DNA from 3 places in the Pedobacter sp. MR2016-19 genome. Region 3 is predicted to be linked to each of the others. Evidence: riboswitches for the same ligand, from Rfam matches in the RefSeq annotation. Region 3 holds a riboswitch; each other region holds the start of a gene.
The links. Region 3 has a riboswitch for S-adenosylmethionine ahead of metH (methionine synthase). Riboswitches for the same ligand answer to the same signal wherever they lie in the genome.

Region 1 (4,199 bases), on a different contig from region 3:
ATAAGTTAATCGGGAGAAATTAATATTATGCCAAAAGTTCCTGAAATGAACTGTCATCATTGAGTTCACTTTGCAGTACACTGCGAGGGATAGTCATTACCTCACAATGAAGATTTTTCTTGCGCAATCCATTTACTTAGACCCTTAAATGAATTCAGGGTGACGATCACGTTAAAACGCCCGGTAAGACTAACTATTTCTTCAACAGCGTATCAATCTCCGCATTAAATTCTTTCACAAATTCATCATAAAATTTACCGGTTGCCGGGCCATTAAAACCTGTATGGATCTGGGCTACATTTCCCTGTTTATCGATGATAATGGTTGTTGGGAAAGATAAAAATGAATCAAGCGCGGGTAACGATTCAGATACCACCTGTTTGTCCGCTGTACCTGCCAATACCTGGTCGTATTCGATACCAAAACGTTCTCTGAAACGGGTCATTACTTTCTTTGCATATTCAGGCTCGGTTGAACGCTCATAATGCAAAGCAATAATTTCTACACCGCGGTTTTTGTTCTTTTTGTACCATGGCGCCATAAAAGTAGCTTCGTCAACACAATTAGGGCACCAGCTACCAGTAATGGTTAAAATCACCACTTTGTTTTTATACTTTTCATCTTTTAGCGAAATCTTTTTTCCATTTAGATCAGGAAAGCTAAAATCAAGTGTTTTGTATCCTGATTTAAGATAAGTAAGCTTGTAAGGATCGGGGAGGGCTGCATCTTTATTTTTGGTTCCGGTAAAAGGCTGACTACCCCTTGCTCCTAAAACTTCACCCTTAATAGCACCATCTGCCTGGAAAGTTCCTTTGTAATAAGCAGGAGAGGAGCCGATAAAACTCGAAAGTTGAAATTCATTTCCTTCTACAACACCTTCCAGATAACGAGAATCGCCGGTTACGCGGAGAAAAGTACCCGTAAGTTTGTTCCCTGCTTGCTTAAATAAACCTACTGTTTTTTCTTCTTTACCATTTGGCGATGTAAAAATCACATCGTAACTACCAGAATAGTCTGCTGTAGCAGGTTTATCAGTTTTAAAACGGTAATTTTTGTGCTCGGCAATAATGACTAAAGGTTTACCAGCTTTATCCTGTTTTCTTAACGTACCCGTTAATTGATTGCCAACTATAGCAAATGCAAGCTCGTTATCAAACTGATCCAGTTTGACAAAAAGCGAGTCGGCAGTTTGTTTTACAGGACCACCTTCGAAACGCTCTTCAGCATTGCGGAAATATAATTTTTGCTGACCGTTTTTTTCGCTGATCTCGAAGTTGAAAGGGATTTCTAATCCTTCCTTTACTTTAGCTATTCCACGCCAGTTACCGGGAGCAACAAATGTTTTTTGGTTTTTCTCCTGAAGTTTTGCTGCCTGTTTTTTTACCAGGGCCGTTTGTTCCTGAGCATAGGTGAAGGTTATTGATATTGCCAGTACGGCTGTTAAAAGGGATTTAAGTTTCATTGGGACTGTGTTTGTCGACTAAATTACTAGACAAAGATATGGATGTATTGTCAAAGAAAAAATATTTCGATAAAAAAACTATAAAAACTATAGGATAAATGGAATTAATTATACCTTTGCCCAAGTTATTTTAAAATACTTATCAAGAAAGGCGGAGGGAATGGCCCTGTGAAACCTTAGCAACCATCTAATTTTTAGAAATGGTGCTAATTCCATCCCAGATGAATCTGGGGTAGTTAAGTCAGTTGTTTGCGCTATCCTAATATAAAATATATGGAGCACTTCTGGTTTAAGAGGTGCTTTTTTTTAGCCCTGAATGCCTTCTTGAAATTAAATTATGCATTAAATAAAATCATTCAAATGAGAAAAACAGACAAGCTAAAATCGCCTTATGTAAATCCTTATGTAAATCCTTGTGTAGACTCCCGAATGCGCTAGTCCTGTTAAAATTGCTCCGTTTTAACAGGCACTTTTGATCTAACCATCCCATTTTATTTTTTTATAAAACACGGTTATTAACCGTTAGGGATTCGTTTTGTCCAAAATTTATCTTTTAACCAATTTTTAAAACACACACATGATCAAATTTTTAAAATCAATGGCATTCATCTTACTGCTCTTTATTACGCAGCAGGTATTTGCTCAAAATGTCACCGTTACCGGAACGGTAAAGTCGGCAGATGGCGAGACACTGCCCGGCGTTTCTATATTTATCAAAGAAACCAGGCAAACTACCATTTCTGATGGGAAAGGTGTTTTTTCTATCAGTGCGCCTGATCAAGGTACTTTAGTATTTTCTTATATCGGTTTTAAAACCCAGGAAATACAAATCAATAAAAATGCCGGGCCGATTTCGGTCATTCTTCAATCAAGTGATAATGCGTTGGATGAAGTAGTGGTTACCGCCTTGGGAATTTCGAGGCAGAAAAAATCGCTCGGTTATGCAGTTCAGGAATTAAAAGGACAAGATCTGGCCGAAGCTAAAGAATCTAACCTGGTAAATGCACTGGCTGGAAAAATAGCCGGAGTTAGGGTAACGAACAGTCAGGGGAGCATGGGATCATCACGCGTAGTCATCAGAGGAGAAACATCTATAGCCGGAAATAACCAGCCATTATTTGTGGTTGATGGGATTCCGGTAGATAACTCTCAGTTGAATTCTGCAGGGGCAAGAGATTATGCGAATGCCATTTCAGATATCAATCCAGAGGATATAGAATCAATTAGTGTGCTAAAAGGACCAAATGCAGCGGCATTATATGGCTCCAGGGCTGCCGCAGGGGTGATCCTGATTAAAACCAAAACAGGTAAATCGAAAAAAGGATTGGGCATTGATATTAACTCCAATGCCGTTTTAGAAACATTGCTCACCCTGCCAGTTTATCAAAATGCTTTTGGTCAGGGATCAGAAGGGAAGTTCAGTTATGTGGATGGCGCAGGTAAAGGTATTAATGATGGGGTAGATGAGAGCTGGGGGCCAAAACTGGATGGAAGATTAATTCCGCAGTTTTTTTCAAAAGGAGTTGCGGTTCCATTTATAGCCCATCCGGATAACGTACGCGATTTCTTTCAAACCGGATATTCATTAAATAATGGGGTATCGGTCGCAGATGCAGGCGAAAGGTACGATTACCGCATCTCCTACAATAACCTGAAACAAGTAGGCATTGTGCCGAATTCCGGACAGGGTAAAAACTCATTTGTATTAAATACGTCACTAAAGATAACACCAAAACTAACCTTAACGGCTAATGCGAATTATAGCAAACTTAATTCAGATAATTTGCCTGGCACAGGAGGTTCACGTTCAACAAGTACCATGTTGCAGTTTACGTGGTTTGGCCGTCAGGTTGATATTAACCAGTTAAAAAACTATTTGGATGAAAATGGAAAAACGTTTAACTGGAATAACAGCTATTACAGCAATCCATATTGGATAGCTTACGAAAATACAGTTTCGCAGAACCGCAGTCGCATTATCGGTAGCTTAGCCCTTAATTATAAGATTATTGATGGCCTTGATTTCAATTTCAGATCGGGTACGGATTATTACAACGACAGGCGTAAAGTTAGAATCGCTTATGGTACGAACGGAACACCTTTTGGCTCTTACACAGAGAGTGCCTTTACGGTAAGCGAGAATAATACCGATGCAACCTTAAACTTTAACAAGCAGTTAAATGATGATTTTAGCTTAGAATTATTGGGTGGTGGTAACATCCGCAGGCAATATATTGAGCAGAATGATCAAAGTGCACCTAAACTAGCCATCGCAGGACTTTATACCCTTAAAAACTCTCGTGATCCCCTGATTTCATCTAATAATTTATCGCGTTTAAAATCATATAGTGTTTATGCATCAGGTCAGATCGGTTTCAGAAATTACCTTTTCGCCAACATCACGGCACGTAACGATTGGTCGTCTACCTTACCAGCACAGAACAGGTCTTATTTTTACCCGTCATTTAACGGAAGTTTTGTAGCAACCGAAGCCTTTGATATTAAAAGTGAAGCCCTTAATTATTTGAAAATACGTGGGGGCTGGTCTAAAGTAGGTAAAGATGCAGATCCTTATCGTTTGATCAATACTTATGCGTTTAGTGCGCCTTTTAACGCAAACCCTCAACTTACCACAAGTAATATCGACCTTAATCCTAACCTTAAACCAGAAACTACCACTTCAACAGAACTGGGTGTTGAGGCTGTTTTCTTTAACAAAAGGTTACGTTTAGATTTA
Region 2 (4,199 bases), on a different contig from region 3:
AACGGACATCCGAATGTTGAAGCCGTTTTTTATCCTGGGTTGGAAAGTCACCCACAGCACGAAATTGCAAAAAAACAGATGAAAGATTTTGGCGGGATGATGTCGTTTTTAGTTAAGGGCGATGCTGAAGCTGCTCATAAAGTGGCAAATAAAGTTCAGCTATTTGCACAGGCTACCAGTTTAGGTGGTGTAGAGAGTTTGATAGAACACCGTTATTCAGTAGAAGGACCGGATAGTAAAACGCCAAAAAATTTACTCCGTATTTCAGTAGGATTAGAGCATGTAGACGATATTATCGCCGATTTAGCGCAGGCGTTAGGTTAAAGTATAAAACCTATGAGGTCTTTAAGACCTTATAGGTTTCTAGTTATTTCGAACCTTTGTTGCTAAACCCGATTGCAGCGATATCCTTTTTGGCTGTCACCCTGAGCGAAGTCGAAGGGTAGCCAAAAAGATAAAGCGTAAAGCGGGACTGCAATCTCCTAAGGACTACAGTACCCTAATTTTCCAAAACTTACTTAGGATTACAAATCGTGGTCAACTTTAACGAATAGTTAGCCTCCAGTGGTTCGTTAGTTTGCGCTAAACGTTGAGAACCGGTATTGGCAGGACAAGCAATATCCCCTGCTGCATCATAAACCAATTTATTTCCATCTGCTAATAATCCTTTTGGTACATAAACCTGCACTTTGGTAATTGAATAACCAGAAGGAAAATAACGTACATAATAACCATCAGGGTGTTTCGTCCAGATGCCACTTGGCACATCACTTCTTGGTGGAGCCATCCCCGCTATAATAGCATATCTTTCCATGTCGGCATAAGTATAATTCCCAGACGACACCAGTTGACGGATATTATTTTCTGCTTCAAAAACAGCCCTCACACCTGAAGGTAACTGGTCCTTAGCTTTTTCCATTACATCGAAAGGTAAAATGCCTAAAGCGCCACCTTCCAATTGGGTAAGTTGTTTTGTCGTTAACAATTTCATTGCAGTTACTTTCACTTGTCCGTTAAAATCGGCAAATTTTGTTCTGGCAATAATGGTCCAAAGTAAGGCCTGGATATCATGCTGTTCTACTTCCGGATGTTTCTCTGCACTTTTCAATATCGCAACTACAATTTCTTCTTTCGAGCCCAAAACGGGGGCAAACATGTAACCATCGCCCTTTGATGGCGCGAAAGTTCCGGCTTTTAAACAGTAACTTTTATTCGTCATTTCGTACAATCCTTCGCAAAGAACAAAACCACCCTCAGGATTTTTCGGCAATAAATATAAAGGCTGTGCTATTAATTTTGAAGGATTAACAAAGTCGGGCATTTTTTCGCCTTCCCTGTTTACATCTTCAAAACTGGTGGTAATGGCAGCTGGCTGCTTTAAAAACCTGTCTACACCTAAAGCTTTAGCACCCTGCGCAGTGCCGACTTTTAATAATTTATCTTTTAAGCCTCCGAATTGGGCGTTTGCATTAGTTAAACACATCCCCGTGAATAGCAGGCCTAAGCCTAGAACTGTTATATTTTTCATCATAATTATATTTAGATAGGTCACACAAACTTAGAATTTTAAGTGTTAATTTTTATATTAAAAGTTTTAATTTGCCGCAATACAATAAAATACATTACTCATTCCCAAACGATTAACAAAAATTCAAAATTTTATTTTGTGTATTAAAATTAAATTCAGACATTTGAAATATTATTTGGTAGAAAGCTAAATAAAAGTCAATCTTCACAGGTTGATTTATAAAGAAGTGGCGAGAGACTGGCTCGATGACCCACTGGCAACCCTCAGAAAGAGAAGGTGCCAATTCCTGACCGGATAACATGGTGTTATCTGGAGATATAAATTAGAACTGATGAAAACATTAAATCTTCAATCGCTAAGCGAACCCAGTGCAAACCTTAAAAATTTAGAACAAACTTCTATTTCTACTTTTTTCAATAGTTGTGCAATTACTTGTATGTGCTGTTGCATACAGTAATCTAAAAAATCTTCCTTTTTTGTTTCTTTCAAACTGGAAGGTCCCGAAACATCGGGATACGCCCTGCTAGGTTTTAGAATCAACCTAAATCACTACGTCTCATCAATAAATAAAACAGAAATCATGTCAACATCATATAAATTTGAAACTTTACAATTACACGCTGGCCAGGAAATAGATCCAACAACAGGCTCGAGGGCTGTGCCGATTTACCAAACTACTTCTTACGGATTTAAAAACGCTGAGCATGGCGCCAACTTATTTGCTTTAAAAGAGTTTGGCAACATTTACACCAGGATCATGAATCCGACTAATGATGTTTTCGAAAAACGTATTGCAGCTTTAGAAGGTGGTGTAGCTGCTTTGGCGGTAGCTTCAGGACAGGCCGCACAGTTTATTGCATTGAATAACATTTTAGAAGCCGGCGATAGTATCGTTTCTTCTTCGCACATTTACGGTGGAACTTATAACCAGTTCAAAGTTGCTTTTAAACGTCTGGGTATCCATGTCGATTTTGCGAATCCAGATGTGCCTGAGGAATTTGAAGCTAAAATAACAGATAAAACCAAAGCCATTTATCTGGAAACCATCGGCAACCCGGCATTTAGTGTTCCTGATTTTGAGAAAATCGCTGCAATTGCAAAGAAATACGATCTACCTTTAGTTGTTGACAATACTTTCGGCGCAGGAGGTTATTTATTTAAGCCTTTAGAACATGGAGCAAACATTGTGGTAGAATCTGCAACAAAATGGATTGGCGGACATGGAACAAGCATTGGTGGTGTGATCATTGATGGCGGAAACTATAACTGGGGTAATGGTAAATTCCCTCAATTCTCTGAACCATCAGCAGGTTATCATGGTTTGGTTTTCAGCGATGTTTTCGGCATCGGTGGGCCATTTGGCAACATCCAGTTTATCATCCGTGCACGTGTGGAGGGATTAAGAGATCTTGGTCCTGCCCTATCCCCTTTTAATTCTTTCCTTTTATTGCAGGGCTTAGAAACCTTATCGCTCCGTGTACAACGCCACGTTGACAATGCCCTTGAACTGGCTACCTGGTTAGAAAACCATCCATTGGTTCAGGAAGTACAATATCCAGGATTAGCGAGCAGCAAATACAATAGCCTGGCAAAAAAATATTTAAGTAACGGTTTTGGCGCAGTTTTATCTTTCGAATTAAAAGGAAGTAAAGAAAATGCCACACAGGTTATAGATAATTTAAAACTGGTTTCTCACCTCGCAAACGTTGGCGATGCAAAAACGTTGATTATCCAGCCATCGGCAACCACACATCAACAATTGAGTGAAGATGAGCAATTAGCCGCAGGTGTAAAACCAAACGCATTACGGGTTTCAGTCGGTATTGAGCATATCGATGATATTAAGGCCGATTTCGAGCAGGCTTTTGCATCTATAAATGTTCAGATCCCTACAGAGAGTTTATCAGCCTAAGCCCGTTCATTTTCCGAATACAATAAAACAATGAGTACAGCATCAACGTATAATTACAATAAACAGTTCAAATTAGAGAGCGGAAAGAAAATCCGCAACCTGCAAATTGCTTATCAAACTTATGGCAAATTAAATGCAAATAAAGATAATGTAATTTGGGTTTGCCACGCACTGACTGCCAATGCTGATGTTTTTGAATGGTGGGAAGGTTTGTTCGGCCAAAATGCTTTGTTCAACCCGGAAGAGCATTATATCGTTTGTGCCAATGTTTTAGGCTCGCATTACGGCAGTACCAATCCATTAAGTACCAATCCGGTAACGGGCTTGCCTTATTACCTTTCGTTTCCGCAGTTTACGATCCGGGATTTAGTATCGGCCCACCAGTTATTAGCTGCACATTTAGGTATTGATTATATTAAATTATTAATCGGTGGCTCTTTAGGTGGGCAACAAGCTGTAGAATGGAGCATTTCGGAACCTAATAAAATTGAAAACCTGATTTTAATTGCGACTAATGCAGCGCATTCTCCATGGGGCATCGCGTTTAATGAAAGTCAGCGTTTGGCCATTACCACAGACAGAACTTTTTATGCCAACCAACCAAACGGTGGTAGCAAAGGTTTAAAAACCGCCCGTAGCATTGCACTTTTAAGCTATAGAACTTATAGTGCTTACGGCAGTACACAGTTAGAAAGTGTAAACGACAAGACAGACAATTTCAGATCTTCTTCTTATCAGAACTATCAGGGAGAAAAGCTG
Region 3 (4,199 bases):
ACATCGGCCATTGCCGGGCGAATGAAAAAGGGCGGCCGTCTCTTTTACATAGGTGCAGGTACAAGTGGTCGTTTAGGCGTGGTAGATGCTTCAGAATGCCCGCCTACTTATGGTGTTCCTTTTGATTGGGTTGTAGGGATTATTGCCGGCGGAGATACAGCGATTAGAAGAGCGGTAGAATTTGCTGAAGATGATGCCGAACAAGCCTGGAAAGATCTTAAGGAATTTGATATTAATGAAAAAGATTGTTTAGTTGGCCTGGCAGCGTCAGGTACTACGCCATATGTAATCGGTGGATTAAACACGGCACGTAAGCATGGTATTTTAACAGGCTGCATTGTTTGTAATGCAGGCGGACCTATTGCTGCAGAATCGGATTTTCCGGTTGAAGTGGTGGTTGGCCCTGAATTTATTACCGGCTCCACCCGCATGAAATCCGGTACGGCGCAGAAAATGGTATTAAATATGCTAAGCACTACTGTTATGGTTCAGCTGGGGCGTGTAGTTGGAAATAAAATGGTCGATATGCAGTTAACTAACCATAAGTTGGTCGATCGAGGTACACAAATGGTGGCCGACGAACTGAATATTGGTTATGATGAAGCCGCCGAGTTGTTAACCCGTTATGGAAGTGTGCGAAAAGCAGTTGAAGCAGGGCACTAAGAAATGAGAGAAGGATAGATTGAGTGAATGAAAGAATTAGTGAGTGATAGCATGTAAGAGTAGCATTAATCATTCCCTCATTCAAAACTCGCTCATTCAATAATTAGAAAATTATGCACGAAATTGAGCCTTATTATCAGTGGAGAGATGATTATATTTCGGCAGAAGATGAGCGTTCGCCATTTTACAATACCGAATATTCAGAACTTTACTTCGATAAGCAGATTTACAATTTTTTACTGCACCCACAATGGGATGAGTTTGGTTCGAATACGTTATACATGAAGGTGTTATATGCTGATTATGACCGCAGTTATGCCATTATCGAATTTATCGGCGAGTGGAATGATGCTATTAACAACGATATTATGCTGATGAAGCGCGATATTTTAGAGCTGATGATGGATGAAGGCATTAATAAGTTTATCCTAATCGGTGAAAATGTCCTGAATTTCCATGCCTCTGATGATAGTTATTACGAAGAATGGTTTCAGGAAGTAGAAGATGGCTGGATTGTTGGGGTGAATTTTCAGGATCATGTAATCACAGAGTTTAGGGATAATAACATCGATTATTACATTAACTTTGGTGGTGCATTTGATGACTTGCCCTGGCGAACATTAAAACCACTGCAGTTCTTTAAAAAAGTTGAAGAATTGCTGACAAAAAGATTAAACTAAATATTTATTTTTATATAGTTAAATACACAAAATTTAAAATGGAACAACAAAATTATCAATATCAGGACAACAGTGTTTTTGTACAGGAAAAATCTGTTTCTAAAAAATTCTTTGCAAACGTTTTCTTATGGATGTTTGTGGCGTTGAGTTTATCAACTGTAGCAGCTTATTTATTTGGCACCAATGAGCAGTTAATGCAATACCTTTTAAATATTAATCCAGCAACTGGTAAAGTGAGCATGTCGATTTTCGGTTATGTAGCGATGTTCGCACCACTCGGATTGGTTTTATTAATGGGATTCGGTTTAAGCAGATTATCATTGCCAGCATTAATTGGCGTTTTTGTCCTTTATTCATTATTGACTGGAGTGAGTTTAAGTTTTATCTTGTTAACCTATACTTCAGGTTCAGTAGTGAGCTGTTTTGCAGGAGCTGCCGGAATATTTGGAATTATGGCATTCATGGGCTACACCACCAATATTGATCTAAGTAAATTTGGGCCGATTTTAATGGTTGGCGTAATTGGTTTAGTGATTGCCAGTGTAATTAATATGTTTGTTCAAAGCGAACAATTCAGTTTGTTTATGGCATTTATTGGTATTGCAATATTTACGGCATTAACAGCCTATGATGTACAAAAAATAAAAAGAATTGGGGAAGGGATCGAAGCTAGCGGCGAACAGGTTCTTCAGATTGAATCTAAAAAAATGGCAATTGTAGCAGCGTTGTCTTTATACCTGGATTTCTTAAATATCTTCCTTTTCTTACTTCGTATTTTCGGAAGCAGAAAGTAATCACTAACAGAACAATATTCTTAAGGCTGCGCAGTTTTGCGCGGCCTTTGTAATTTTATTTGGCAGCAAGGCGATAAATTTTGGAATTGATGTTGCTTTGTTGCATTTTTGTATGCTTATTAAGAAAGACGGAGGGATTAGACCCAACGAAGTCTTAGCAACCTGTAACCATACAAGGTGCTAAATTCTATTCTGCAAATAGCAGAAACAGATAAGTTTAGGATTACGATTCACGTACCAACTTTTTAAATAAGCTATTTAAGTATCAGGTATAAAGTATCAAGTATCAATCAAATCTGGTTAGGTACTATGCTTATTATCTGCGGTTAGGACGCATATCAGGAATCTTGATACTTGCTACTAACCACTTGCTACTATAACAAATGAGCATAAGAGAAGAATTAGAAAAACGTATTTTGGTGATTGACGGTGCAATGGGCACCATGATTCAGCGATATACCTTAACCGAAGAAGATTTTAGAGGGGAACGATTTAAAAACCATCCCTGTGATGTAAAAGGCAATAACGATTTGCTCAACATCACACGTCCGGATATTATTAAAACAATACACTTGGAGTACCTGGCCGCTGGTGCCGATATTATTGAGACTAATACATTCAGTACGCAGCGCATTTCCATGGCCGATTACCAGATGGAAGACCTTTCTTACGAAATGAGTTTTGAAGGTGCACGCGTGGCAAAAGAAGCTGTTAACGAGTTCATGGCTGCAAATCCAGACCGTAAATGTTTTGTTGCCGGTGCCATTGGCCCAACTAACCGCACCCTTTCCATGTCACCAAATGTTAACGATCCTGGTTTTAGGGCAGTTTATTTCGATGAGTTGGAAGCAGCTTATTATGAACAGGTACGTGGTTTAGTAGATGGTGGTTCTGATGTATTATTAATCGAAACCATTTTCGATACCTTGAATGCTAAAGTGGCTATTGTAGCCATTAAAAAATACGAAGAAGTAATTGGGCGTAAACTGGAGATCATGATTTCTGGTACCATTACCGATGCTTCCGGTAGAACACTTTCGGGGCAAACTGCCGAAGCTTTTTTGAACTCTGTAATGCATGCAAAACCATTAAGTATCGGTTTTAACTGTGCTTTAGGTGCCAAAGAAATGCGTCCGCACATTGAAGAGTTAGCGGCAAAAGCAGGCTGCTATGTTTCCGCCTATCCAAATGCGGGTTTGCCAAATGAGTTTGGTGCTTACGATGAGCAGCCGCATGAAACCGCACATCTGGTTGATGACTTTATTGCTTCCGGTTTTGTGAATATAGTAGGAGGTTGTTGTGGCACCACGCCAGATCATATTGGCTGTATTGCTAAAAATGCCCGAAAAGCTGAGCCCCGTAAAATACCGGTTCTTGAACCATACATGCGTTTAAGCGGATTGGAGCCTGTAACCATCACCCCAGATAGTATTTTTGTAAATATTGGTGAAAGAACCAATATTACCGGATCTCCAAAATTCTCCAAACTGATTTTGGGTGGCGATTATGAAGCCGCATTAGCCGTTGCTTTGCAGCAAGTTGAAGGCGGTGCACAGGTAATCGACGTAAACATGGATGAAGGGATGCTGGATTCGGAAGCGGCAATGACCAAATTCTTAAACCTTATTGCGTCTGAACCAGATATTGCCAAATTGCCGATCATGGTCGATTCATCTAAATGGTCGGTTATTGAAAATGGCTTAAAATGTTTGCAGGGAAAAGGAATTGTAAACTCGATTTCCTTAAAAGAAGGAGAAGATAAATTCCGCGAAAGTGCCCGCAAAATTATGCAATACGGCGCCGCGGTTGTGGTAATGGCTTTTGATGAGCAGGGACAGGCCGATAATTACGAGCGTAGAAAGGAAATCTGTAAAAGAAGTTATGATATTTTGGTACACGAAATTGGTTTCCCGCCAGAGGATATTATTTTCGACCCAAATATCTTGACCGTTGCAACCGGATTGGAAGAGCATAATAATTATGCCGTCGATTTTATAAATGCCACCCGTTGGATCAAAGAAAACCTGCCTCATGCGAAAGTGAGTGGTGGGGTTTCTAATAT

Region 1: it holds a riboswitch for S-adenosylmethionine, as region 3 does, so the genes downstream of both, IM793_RS09835 (SusC/RagA family TonB-linked outer membrane protein) here and metH (methionine synthase) in region 3, are expected to answer to the same signal.
Region 2: it holds a riboswitch for S-adenosylmethionine, as region 3 does, so the genes downstream of both, IM793_RS05820 (O-acetylhomoserine aminocarboxypropyltransferase/cysteine synthase family protein) here and metH (methionine synthase) in region 3, are expected to answer to the same signal.

What each region holds. Positions count from the first base shown of each region.
Region 1 covers NZ_JADCNK010000005.1:224,381-228,579, reverse strand. Annotated here, with positions in the region: gene IM793_RS09840 (peroxiredoxin) at 194-1,462, opposite strand; SAM riboswitch class I at 1,599-1,705, shown strand; gene IM793_RS09835 (SusC/RagA family TonB-linked outer membrane protein) at 2,040-4,199, shown strand, end outside.
Region 2 covers NZ_JADCNK010000003.1:240,312-244,510, reverse strand. Annotated here, with positions in the region: gene IM793_RS05830 (PLP-dependent aspartate aminotransferase family protein) at 1-324, shown strand, start outside; gene IM793_RS05825 (hypothetical protein) at 515-1,528, opposite strand; SAM riboswitch class I at 1,742-1,852, shown strand; gene IM793_RS05820 (O-acetylhomoserine aminocarboxypropyltransferase/cysteine synthase family protein) at 2,109-3,440, shown strand; gene metX (homoserine O-acetyltransferase) at 3,471-4,199, shown strand, end outside.
Region 3 covers NZ_JADCNK010000006.1:156,802-161,000, reverse strand. Annotated here, with positions in the region: gene murQ (N-acetylmuramic acid 6-phosphate etherase) at 1-663, shown strand, start outside; gene IM793_RS10900 (hypothetical protein) at 777-1,343, shown strand; gene IM793_RS10895 (Bax inhibitor-1/YccA family protein) at 1,382-2,137, shown strand; SAM riboswitch class I at 2,251-2,355, shown strand; gene metH (methionine synthase) at 2,521-4,199, shown strand, end outside.